2 regions of the Micromonospora eburnea genome follow, and region 2 is predicted to be linked to the other one. Evidence: riboswitches for the same ligand, from Rfam matches in the RefSeq annotation. Region 2 holds a riboswitch; the other holds the start of a gene.
The links. A riboswitch is a leader RNA that binds a small molecule or an ion and turns the genes downstream of it on or off. The one in region 2 is predicted to bind ZMP and ZTP.

Region 1 (5,468 bases), 860 kb from region 2:
GGTCTGGGCTGGTGCCGTCGGCAGGGGTCGTGATGGGTGGGCGACGGCTGCCGCGGGTTGGTCGTGGGAGGCGTGGGCGCGGGGCGGGTTCGCGCGGGTTGGGGTTCCGGTCGCTGGGTCCGGGTCTGGTGTCAGGGGCCGCGGATACCGATCCGACCACGGTGGGGACGTTGGTCGTGGTCGGGGCGAGCACGATGTTCGGGCTGGCGTGGCTGTCCTTGTTGATGATGCCGGCGCTGGTGGTGGTGCAGGTTCTGGCCACGCGGGTGGGTGTGCTGTCCGGGCGTGATCTTCAGCGGGCGGTGCGTGACGGGTACGGCCGGGTGGCGAGTGTCGCGCTGTTGGTTTCCGTGTTGGCGGTCAATGTGGTGACGATCGCGGCGGATGTCGCGGCCGGGGCGGCGGCGATCGGGCTGTTGGTCGGGGTGGAGTCGCGTTGGCTGGTTCCGGGTTTTGCCGCGGGGGTGCTCGCTCTGCTGTTGTGGGGCAAGTACGACGAGGTCGAGCGGGTGCTGAAGCTGGTGATGCTGGGGCTGCTCGCGTACGGGGTGGCGGCGGTTCTGGCGCGGCCGGACTGGTTGGCGGTGGCGCGGGGCAGTCTGGTTCCGGTGGTGCCGTTCACCCGGGAGCACCTGGCTGGGATGTTGGCGATTTTGGGTACCACGTTGACCAGCTACATGTATGTGTGGCAGACGGTGGAGCAGGTTGAGGAGCCGTGTGCGCGGCGGGAGCTGCGGTATCGCGAGTTCGACGCGTTGGTGGGTGGCGGCCTGGCGGCGGTGATCTTCTGGTGCATCCTGGTTGCCAGTGGTGCCACGTTGGGTGCGCACCATGAGCATGTGGAAACGGCTGAGCAGGCCGCGCAGGCGCTTCGCCCGTTGGCGGGGCCGTTGGCGGGTGCGGTGTTCGCGGGTGGGTTGTTGGCCTCCGCGATCATCGCGACGCCGGTGATCGCGGCGAGTGGTGGGTACGTGACCGCCAGTGCTTTCGGTTGGTCGCGGGGGTTGAGTCGTACGCCTCGGCAGGCGCCGCGTTTCTATGCGGTGGTGGTCGTGCAGACGTTGGCGGGTGTGGCGCTGGCGGCGACGGGGATCGGTCCGATCCGGTTGTTGTTCGTGGCGAGTCTGTTCGGCGGGATCGCGACTCCGTTGGGGTTGGTTCTGTTGGTGTTGGCGGCGGGGAATCCGAGGTTGGTGGGTCTGACTCGGATTCATGTGGGTCTGCGGGTGGCGGGTTGGGTGATCGCGGCGGTGGTTGCCGTGGTCAGCGTGGTGTTTCTGGCTCAGCAGGTGCATCTGCTTCCGGGTTGACGGCGGCCGTGCGGCGGGGTGCCGGCGGATCGAGGCGGTGGCGGATGCGTTCGCGTGGCGGGTTGTGGCAGGCTGTGCGGGAACGCGACTGGCGGCACGGGGATGGCTGTAACCATCGGGGAGCTCGTCGCGGGGGTCGACCGCCTGGGCCTCCGTGGGCGGGGTGTGGCATGTCTTCTTCGGGTGCGTCGGCTCGACTGCTGCCGGGTGGGCCGGTGGCGGAGCGGGTGTTGGCGGAGGTCGCCGGGGATGTGGCGGCGCTGCGCGCGGCGGGGGTGACGCCGGCGTTGGCGACGGTGCTGGTGGGTGACGACGACGCGAGCGCGGGATATATCCGGATCAAGCAGCGGCAGGCGGCGGAGTTGGGGTTTGTCTCTCCGCATGTGCATCTTCCGGCGTCGGCGTCGCAGGCGGATCTGCACGCGGTGTTGGCGGACTTCAACGCCGACAAGGGTGTGCACGGGGTGTTGGTGCAGTATCCGATCCCGGGGCATCTGGACTACGACCGGGCGCTTGCGGTGTTGGACCCGGACAAGGACGTGGACGGGATGCATCCGGTGAACATGGGTCGGCTGGCGTTGGGTTTGCCGGGTCCGTTGCCGTGTACGCCGGCGGGGATCGAGGCGTTGTTGGCGTTCCATGGGGTGCCGGTGTCGGGTCGTGAGGTGGTGATCCTGGGGCGGGGTGCCACGTTGGGTCGGCCGTTGGCGATGTTGTTGGCGCAGAAGCGGCCGACGGCGAACGCGGCGGTGACGGTGGTGCACACCGGGGTGGCGGACTGGCCGCGGTACACGCGGCGGGCGGAGATTCTGGTGGCGGCGGCGGGGGTGCCGGGGATCGTGCGTCCGGAGCATGTGCGGCCGGGTGCGGTGGTCGTCGGTGGTGGGGTGCGGTACGAGGGTCGGCGGCTGTTGCCGGATGTGGACGAGTCGTGCGCGGAGGTGGCGGGGGCGATCACGCCGCGGGTCGGTGGGGTGGGTCCGACGACGGTGGCGATGTTGTTCCGTAACGCGGTGCGGGCGGCGCGGTGGGCGTCGGGGTTGGGCTGAGCCGGGTCGGTGGAGAGGGCCGGTCGATGGGGGTCAGTGGGGCGGGCCGAGGTCGACGATGAGGGGCCGGTGGTCGGAGATGGTGGACAGCGGCGTGGCGACGGCGGTGACGGGTGGCAGCCGGTCGAGGCCGCGCCGGTCGGCGAGGATGTGGTCGAGTTGGACGCGGGGCTGGCCGGCCGGGTAGGTGGGGCGTCGGCCGAGGGGCCGCCAGCGGGTCAGCAGGGCGGCGGGGCCGGCGGGCAGGTTGAGGTCGCCGAGGAGGATCCGTGGGGCGGGCAGGGCGCGCAGGGCGCGTATGACGCGGCGTAGTTGGAGGAGGTTCCAGCCGGGGACGAAGGACAGGTGGGTGGCGGCGACGGTGAGTGGCCCGTGTGGGGTGTCGAGGACGGCGGCGAGGACGACGCGGGGTTCGTCGTGCAGCAGGACGAGTCCGCCGCGGGGGCCGGGGACGTAGACCGGGGAGCGTACGGGGGCGGGGCGGAGTCGGGTGACCTGCCAGGAGCGGACGGGGTGGCGGCTGACCAGGCCGATGCCGTAGCAGGGTTCGCCGTGGCCGTCGTCGTCGTGGGTGAGCGGCCGGAGCTGTCCGCCGGGGGTGCCGACGACGGCGGCGGCGAAGCGGTGTTCGGGGGCGTCGAGGGCGCGGGCGGCGATGGCGGTGAGGTCGAGGTTGCCGCTGCGGGATTGGTCGCGGTCGACTTCCTGGAGGGCGAGGATGTCGGCGTCGAGTGCGGTGACGGCGGCGGCGAGCCGGTCGGGTTCGACGAGTCCGTCGGTGAGGGACCGGCCGTGCAGCAGGTTGAAGGTGGCCAGGCGCACCGGTTCAGCCTACGTCCGCGTGGCAGGCTTGCCGGGTGCTGAAGGCGTTGGTCTGTTCGGTGCTGGTGTTTGTGGCGGTGGCGTCGGCGGGTTTGTGGTTGCGGCGGCGTCGGGGTCGTTGACCTGCGGTGAGGCTGGCCACAACCGTTCTTGTCGCGGCGGTGGTGGTGGGCAGAATGCCGCGCGTGGATCTTGTTTCGTTGACCACCTTGTTGAGTGCGGCCGCGGTGGCGGGCTGGGTGGATGCGGTGGTGGGCGGTGGGGGCCTGTTGTTGCTGCCGGCGTTGCTGGTGGCGGCGCCGGGGGTGCCGGTGGCCACGGCGTTGGGGACGAACAAGTTGGCCGCGATCTTCGGTACGTCGACGGCGGCGGTGACGTATGCGCGCCGGACGAAGCTGGACTGGGCGGTGGCGGGGCCGTCGGCGGGGTTGGCGGTGTTGACCGCGGGGCTGGGTGCGGCGTTGGCGGGGGCGGTGCCGGCGGGGGCGTACCGGCCGGTGGTGTTGGTGGTGCTGGTGTCGGTGGCGGTGTTCGTGTTGACGCGGCCGCGGTTGGGTGTGGTGGCGTTGCCGCAGCGTCGTACGCCGGTGCGGGTGGTGGCGGCGGTGGCGGTGGCCGGGTTGGGGATCGCTCTGTATGACGGGTTGATCGGGCCGGGTACGGGCACGTTTCTGGTGTTGGTGTTCACCGCGTTGGTGGGGGCGGATTTCGTGCACGGGTCGGCGATGGCGAAGGTGGTCAACGCGGGCACGAATCTGGGGGCGTTGGTGGTGTTCGCGGCGACCGGGCACGTGTGGTGGCTGTTGGGGGCGGCGATGGCGGTGTGCAACGTGGTGGGCGCGGCGTTGGGCGCGCGGATGGCGTTGCGCCGTGGTGCGGGTTTCGTGCGGGTGGTGCTGCTGGTCGTGGTGTTGGCGTTGGTGGGCAGGTTGGGTTACGACCAGTGGGTGGCCGGCTGACCGGCCCGGGCGGGGCCGGGCCGGTCAGCGGGGCCGGTTTCAGGCGTGCCGGACGATGTCGTCGTAGTCGAGGCGGGGTAGGCGGGGGAACCAGGCGTCCGGGCCGGGCTTGCCGAGGTTGACCACGAGCAGGGATCGCCAGCTGGTGTCGGCGAAGAACTCCTTGTCGATGCCGGCGGCGTCGAAGCCGGCCATCGGCCCGGCGGCCAGGCCGGCGGCGCGAACGGCGAGCAGCCAGTAGGCGATCTGCAGGGTGGCGTTGAAGCGGGCCATGTGTTCGCGGCCGGCGGGGTCGTCGGCGAGGGCGTCGCGCATCTGCGGGCGGATCGGGAAGACCCGTGGGATGAGTTCGTGGAAGTCGGTGTCGGCGGCGAGGACGGCGACAACGGGTGCGGTGGCGGTCTTGGCGCGGTTGCCGTCGTTCATGTGGGTGAGCAGCCGCTCGCGGGGTTCGCCGTGGTGGACGTAGAGCACCCGCAGGGGCTGGGTGTTGGCGGCGGTGGGCGGGTACTTGGCGAGTTCGTGGATGGCGCGTAGTTGTTCCTCGGTGACGGGCTCGTCGGTGAAGGTGTTCGCGGTGCGGGCGTCGGTGAAAAGGAGGGCCTGCGCGTCGGGGTGCAGGGCGATCAGGTCGTTCATGTGGTTCCTCGCTCGTGGCTAACTGCTCTGTTGAGGACAGCAGCTAGCTTTTTAGTAGTGCCTCGGATGTCAGGGTAGCCCCGTATCCTGAAGGGGTGACAGTCAGGCCGGAAGTGAGCCGCACGCCACGGGCGTGCGACGGGGGCCTCGCCCGCGCCTTCGCGTTCCTCGGCAAGCGGTGGAACGGCGTGCTGCTGGGCACCCTCGCCAACGGCCCCGCCGGGTTCGCCGAGCTGGGTCGTGCGCTGCCGGGCATCAGCGAGTCGGTGCTGTCGGACCGGCTCGGCGAGCTGTGCCGGGTGGGCCTGGTCTCCCGCACGGTGCGGGAGGGGCCGCCGCTCGGGGTGAGCTACCAGCTCACCGACCGGGGGTCCGCGCTGCTGCCGGCCCTGGACGCGCTCGCCCGCTGGGCCCACGAGAACCTGCCCGCTTAGGCGGGACGCGGCGACGGCTGCTGACCGCCGGCATGTGATCATCGGCGGATGCCTGTCCGCGCCGAACACGACCGGGCCGTCCTGGCCGAGCTGCTGGGCCGCGACCCGGTGCTGCACGCGTACCAGCTGGGCGACCTGGACGACTTCTTCTGGCCGTACACGTCGTGGTTCCGGCGCGGCGACCGGGTGGCGTTGCTCTACCACGGTGTCGAGCTGCCGACGCTGCTGGCGTTCGCCTCGCCGCAGGACGTCGGC
Region 2 (5,468 bases):
AGCTGACCTTCCTGCGCGCGCCCCGCCGACCGCGCAGCCGGATCGCGCTGGTCGGGGCGCGCGGTTTCGACGGCTTCAACAGCGCGCTGGTGCTGCGCGGCGCCGCGCCACCTCCGCCGCCGGAATAGCGCGTCGGGCGTTCAGGTGTCGTATTCGCCGCTGTCCCAGGGCTCGGTGAAGGCCATGTAGTCGCCCGGGTGCAGCTCCACCCACCAGGAGTCGTCCTCGTCCTCGGGCGGGGAGGGGAGCAGGCCGAAGGTGGTGCCGAACCGCTCGACCGCGAACGGCGCCACCTCGATGCGGTCGTACGTCACCGGCCCCAGCTCCGCCAGCCGCTGCTCGTACGTCCGTCGCCGGGCGTCGCGGTCCATCTGGTCGCGCGGGCCGAACGCGTCGATCGTGGCGTCGAGCAGCCGACCCGAGGCGTCGAAGAGATAGCGGGCGACGAACTCGGCGCCCCCGCCGGTCTCCGGGTCACCGGGCTCGAACGGCGTGGTGAGGAAGAACTGCCGGCCGTCGGCGGTGTGCCCGACGTGTTCGGCGTGGTAGTCGTCGTGGTTGATCGCGATGAGCTGCGGCGGCCCGTCGGTCATCGTGTCCTCCCTGCTGCCACCGGCCGGCGCCGACGGGCCCGCGGAGAATATCGGCCCGCACCGACACTCCGGCCGGCCGCCGGGATGGAGCCGCATCGACCGGGCCGGTCAGTCGATCAAGCACGTTCACCCCGTGCCGACCGGAACGTGGCGGCGAGCCGTTTCGGGGCACGGGCGTACCACGCCTCGGTGACCAGCTCGGTCAGCTCGGCGATCCCGATCCGGTCGAGGCGGACCAGCACCGCCGGATACCCGTCGAGGTGCGGGACGGTGAAGTAGACCTCGGGGGCGTCGGCGAGCAGCGCCTCCTTGACGCCCAGGTCGGGCACCCGGACGCCGAGAATCGGGCCGTCCGGGGTGGCGTCGCCGAGGGCCGCCCGGTCGGCGGGGCGCAGCGGACGGTCCCAGACGAAGGACTTGTCCCGGACCCGCCAGGCCGGCAGGTCGTCGTACGAGCCGCGCTCGGTCGTCTCGGGCAGGGCGAGCGCGATACGGCGTACGTCGTCCCAGGTCGCCATGCGGCGACGATACGCCCGCGGCGGGTCAGCGGCGCGGCGGGCGCACGGGTTGCCCGGCCTGCGGCCAGGCCGCACCCCTGGCAGACTGGCCTCTCACCCGCTGACCGGATTGGGGTGCGCGTGCGCAAGGTCATCGTCTGGATGTCGATCTCCCTCGACGGCTTCTTCGAAGGGCCCGGGGGCAACCTGAGCTGGCACCGGGTCGACGACGAGCTGCATCAGCACTTCAACGACGAGCTGCGCGGGATGAGCGCCTTCCTCCACGGTCGCCGCACCTACGAGCTGATGGCGGACTTCTGGCCGACCGCCGACCGCGACCCGGCCAGCACCGCTCCGATGCGGGAGTACGCCGGCATCTGGCGGGACATGCCGAAGATCGTCTACTCGCGGTCGCTGGACCGCGTCGCGTGGAACTCCACGCTGGTGCCGGAGGTCGTACCGGAGCAGGTGCGAGCGCTCAAGGAGCAGCCCGGCGGCGACCTGACCCTCGGCGGCGCGGAGCTGGCGGCCGCCTTCGCGCGGCACGGCCTGGTCGACGAGTGGCGGCTCTACCTGCACCCGGTCGTCGTCGGCGGTGGCCGGTCGCTCTTTCCCGCCGGCACGACACTCGACCTGGAACTGACGGAGACCCGCCGGTTCGGCAACGGGGTGACGCTGCTGCACTACCGGTGACGCCGCAGGGTCGCCGTTCCGCCACCCCCTGTGCTCCCGGTCGTCGGTCGACTGTAGATAATGGACGGATGGTTGCCTGGGAGTACGCGTTGCTGGTCCGCCGCTATCAGGGGCAGGGCCGCAATTTCACCGTCTCGTTCGTCTGGTACGGCCCGGACGGGTCGCGCACCGATGTGACCCCGTACGGAGACACCGCGGTCTCGCACCTCAACCGGGTCGGCCGGGAGGGCTGGGAGCTGGTCAACGCCGCCGAGGACGTGAACAACGTGCAGGGCAGCACCGAGGTCCACCGCTACTACCTCAAGCGCCCGCTGGGCCGCTGACCAGCCGGTGGAGCGAGCCCAGCGGTGGTGATCAAGAAGTTTGCGTCCGCAACTCCACTGAGGCGGACGCAAACTTCTTGATCAACGTGGGTGTGCGCCCAGGCGGGCGCGGGGAGCGCGGGTTGGTCAGGCGAGGTTGACGGAGGGGTAGAGGGGGAAGCCGGTCAGCAGGTCGCTGGCCTGCTTGCTCACCTTGTCGGCCAGCGTCGGGTCGAGCACGTACTTGGCCTTGGACGGGGTGCCGTCCGGGTTCGACCCCGGGGTGGTCTGGGTGAGCACGGTGTGGATCAGCTCGGCGGTGGCGTCCATCTCGGCGGTGCCGAGGCCCCGGGTGGTCAGCGCCGGGGTGCCGATCCGGATGCCGGAGGTGTACCAGGCGCCGTTCGGGTCCTGCGGGACGGCGTTGCGGTTGGTGACGATGCCCGAGTCGAGCAGCGCCTGCTCGGCCTGCCGGCCGGTGAGCCCGTAGCCGGAGACGTCGATCAGGACGAGGTGGTTGTCGGTGCCGCCGGTGACCAGCTTCGCGCCGCGGCGCAGCAGCCCCTCGGCGAGGGCCTGGGCGTTGGCGACGATGCGGGACGCGTAGTCGGCGAAATCGGGGCGGCGGGCCTCCGCGAGGGCGACCGCCTTGGCGGCCATCACGTGCGGCAGCGGGCCGCCGAGCACCATCGGGCAGCCCCGGTCGACCTGGTCGGCCAGCTCCGGGCCGCAGAGCACCATGCCGCCGCGCGGGCCGCGCAGCGACTTGTGGGTGGTGGTGGTGACGATGTGCGCGTGCGGCACCGGGTCGAAATCACCGGTGAAGACCTTGCCGGCGACCAGGCCGGCGAAGTGCGCCATGTCGACCATGAAGGTCGCGCCGACGGAGTCGGCGATCTCCCGCATGATCCGGAAGTTGACCTTCCGGGGGTATGCCGAGTAGCCGGCGACCAGGATCAGCGGCTTGAACTCGCGGGCCGCCTCGGCGACCTTGTCGTAGTCGACCAGACCGGTGGCCGGGTCGGTGCCGTAGCTGCGCTGGTCGAACATCTTGCCGGAGATGTTCGGGCGGAAGCCGTGGGTCAGGTGGCCGCCCGCGTCCAGCGACATGCCGAGCATCCGCTGGTTGCCCAGCTCGCGGCGCAGCGCGAACCAGTCCGCCTCGGTCAGCTCGTTGACCTGGCGTACCTGGGCCTTCTTCAGGGCGGGGGACTCCACCCGGTCGGCCAGGATCGCCCAGAACGCGACCAGGTTGGCGTCGATGCCGGAGTGCGGCTGCACGTACGCGTGCGCGGCGCCGAACAGCTCCCGGGCGTGCTCGGCGGCGAGCGCCTCGACCGTGTCGACGTTCTGGCAGCCGGCGTAGAAGCGCCGGCCGACGGTCCCCTCGGCGTACTTGTCGCTGAGCCAGTTGCCCATCGCCAGCAGGGTGGCGGGGGAGGCGTAGTTCTCGCTGGCGATCAACTTGAGCGACTCGCGCTGGTCGGCCAGCTCCGCCCCGATGGCATCCGCCACCCGCGGCTCGACGGCGCGGATCACCTCCAGCGCGCTGCGGAAGGCGGTGGATTCGGCGTTCAGCGACATGCGACCTCCTGATGACGTGCGGAAGGCCCAGGCGCTCGGCATGCGTCCTCGTGACGGGACCGCTCCCCGATGGTGCTCCATCCCACGCGCCAGTCACGGCCCGCGCCGATCCTACCGGGTACGCCGGGACCGGCCCGGCCGACCTCCGCCGGACGGGGCGATCGCGCCTGGGAAAACGGGTGGGGCCCGGCGATCACTCGCCGGGCCCCACCACAGGTGGCGCGATCGTTACTTCACCACGTTGTACGCGTCGACCATGCCGAAGCCGTAGAACCCGTTACGCGCGCCGCCGGAGCAGGTCGCCTCGTAGGTGTTCGCGTTGCCCGGCCACAGCGGCGTCGGGTTGTAGACGCCCTTCGGGCAGGGCATCCCGACCGCCGTGCGCTCCAGGAACGACGACAGCTGGCCCGGGGTCATCCCCGGGTGCGCCGAGAGGGCCAGCGCCGCGACGCCGGTGGCGTGCGGGCCGGACATCGACGTGCCCTGCTTGTACCCCCACCCGTTGGTGCGGGTGGCGGTGTTGAAGGTGGTCGACAGGATGGCGTCGGTGCTGGTCGAGCGCGCACCCTGGGTGCCGACCCGGCTGTCGCCGCCCGGCGCCGTCACGTTGATCACGCCCTGGCCGTACGAGGAGTAGTAGCTCTTCTCCCCGGTCGGGCCCACGGCCGAGACGGTCACCACGCCCGGCGCCTCGGCCGGCAGGTCGAGGCAGGCGTTGGTGAGGTTCTCGCGGTTCTCCGGCGTCCCGTTGTTCGGGCTGCCGGTGTCGGTGTTCTTGTGAGCGAGGTCGTAGTTTGAGTTACCCGCGGACGCGATGTTGAGCACGCCCTTGGACTGCGAGTAACGGATCGCTCGCTGCACGGCCTGCCACACCGGACGCTGGCGTGCGTCGTTGCGGCAGTTCAGCTCCCACGGGTCGATGTAGTAGCTGTTGTTGGTGAGCTGGAACCCGTGGTCGGCGGCCCACATGAACCCGCAGACCGCGGCCTCCGGGTAGATGTAGCCGTCGTTGTTGACGACCTTGACCGCCGCGACCTTCACCCCCGGCGCGATGCCGGTCACGCCGACGCCGTTGACGGCGGCGGCGATGGTGCCGGCCACGTGGGTGCCGTGGTCGGAGGTGGTCGGGTTCCAGGCCGCCTCGGTGGTGTCGGTGACACCGCCGATGCAGGACACGCTCTTGTCCTTGGCGATCTGGGTGGCCAGGTCGGGGTGGGTGCTGGAGATGCCGCTGTCCAGCACGCCGACGACCACGTTCGGGCTACCGGCGTTGACCGCGTGGGCCTGCGGGACGTGGATCATGTCCATGTCCCACTGCTGGGCGTACATCGGCTCCTTGGTCGGGTCACCGGTGGCTTCGGCGACGTCGGCCGCGGAGACCTCCACGGTCTCGCCCTCGTCGAGGGCGGTGCCCAGGCCGGCGGTGGACGCGACCGCGTCGACGCCCGCCCCCGCCACCGCGGTGGCGAAGTTCGGGTTGGTCGACCGGACGACGAGCACGCCGATCTGGTCGTAGCTGGCGACCACGGTGCCGTTGGCGGCCGCCACGCGGGCGGCGGCCTTGTCGGTCTTGCCGCCCTGCGGGGCGAGGACCAGGAACGTGGTCTCCGGCCCGGCGGCCACGGCCGGCGCCAGCCCGCCGATGGCGGCGAGGCCGATGCCGAGCGTCACCACGGACGCGGCGGCGAGTGTCTTGCGACGCAGGTTCTTCACACAGACTCCCAGGGGCTGATCGAGCCGGCCCCACTGCCTGGCGGGAAGCGGACCGGCGGCAAACGAGCAGGTTGCTCGCTTTCCGG

Region 1: another riboswitch for ZMP and ZTP. It lies ahead of GA0070604_RS15990 (bifunctional 5,10-methylenetetrahydrofolate dehydrogenase/5,10-methenyltetrahydrofolate cyclohydrolase); the one in region 2 lies ahead of GA0070604_RS12615 (glycine hydroxymethyltransferase).

What each region holds. Positions count from the first base shown of each region.
Region 1 covers NZ_FMHY01000002.1:3,542,519-3,547,986, forward strand. Annotated here, with positions in the region: gene GA0070604_RS15985 (NRAMP family divalent metal transporter) at 33-1,310, shown strand; ZMP/ZTP riboswitch at 1,385-1,467, shown strand; gene GA0070604_RS15990 (bifunctional 5,10-methylenetetrahydrofolate dehydrogenase/5,10-methenyltetrahydrofolate cyclohydrolase) at 1,481-2,359, shown strand; gene GA0070604_RS15995 (endonuclease/exonuclease/phosphatase family protein) at 2,393-3,181, opposite strand; gene GA0070604_RS16000 (sulfite exporter TauE/SafE family protein) at 3,367-4,140, shown strand; gene GA0070604_RS16005 (malonic semialdehyde reductase) at 4,180-4,779, opposite strand; gene GA0070604_RS16010 (winged helix-turn-helix transcriptional regulator) at 4,875-5,213, shown strand; gene GA0070604_RS16015 (GNAT family N-acetyltransferase) at 5,262-5,468, shown strand, end outside.
Region 2 covers NZ_FMHY01000002.1:2,678,083-2,683,550, forward strand. Annotated here, with positions in the region: gene GA0070604_RS12590 (beta-ketoacyl synthase N-terminal-like domain-containing protein) at 1-128, shown strand, start outside; gene GA0070604_RS12595 (hypothetical protein) at 141-593, opposite strand; gene GA0070604_RS12600 (MmcQ/YjbR family DNA-binding protein) at 710-1,111, opposite strand; gene GA0070604_RS12605 (dihydrofolate reductase family protein) at 1,232-1,783, shown strand; gene GA0070604_RS12610 (hypothetical protein) at 1,852-2,106, shown strand; gene GA0070604_RS12615 (glycine hydroxymethyltransferase) at 2,233-3,669, opposite strand; ZMP/ZTP riboswitch at 3,688-3,776, opposite strand; gene GA0070604_RS12620 (S8 family peptidase) at 3,898-5,382, opposite strand.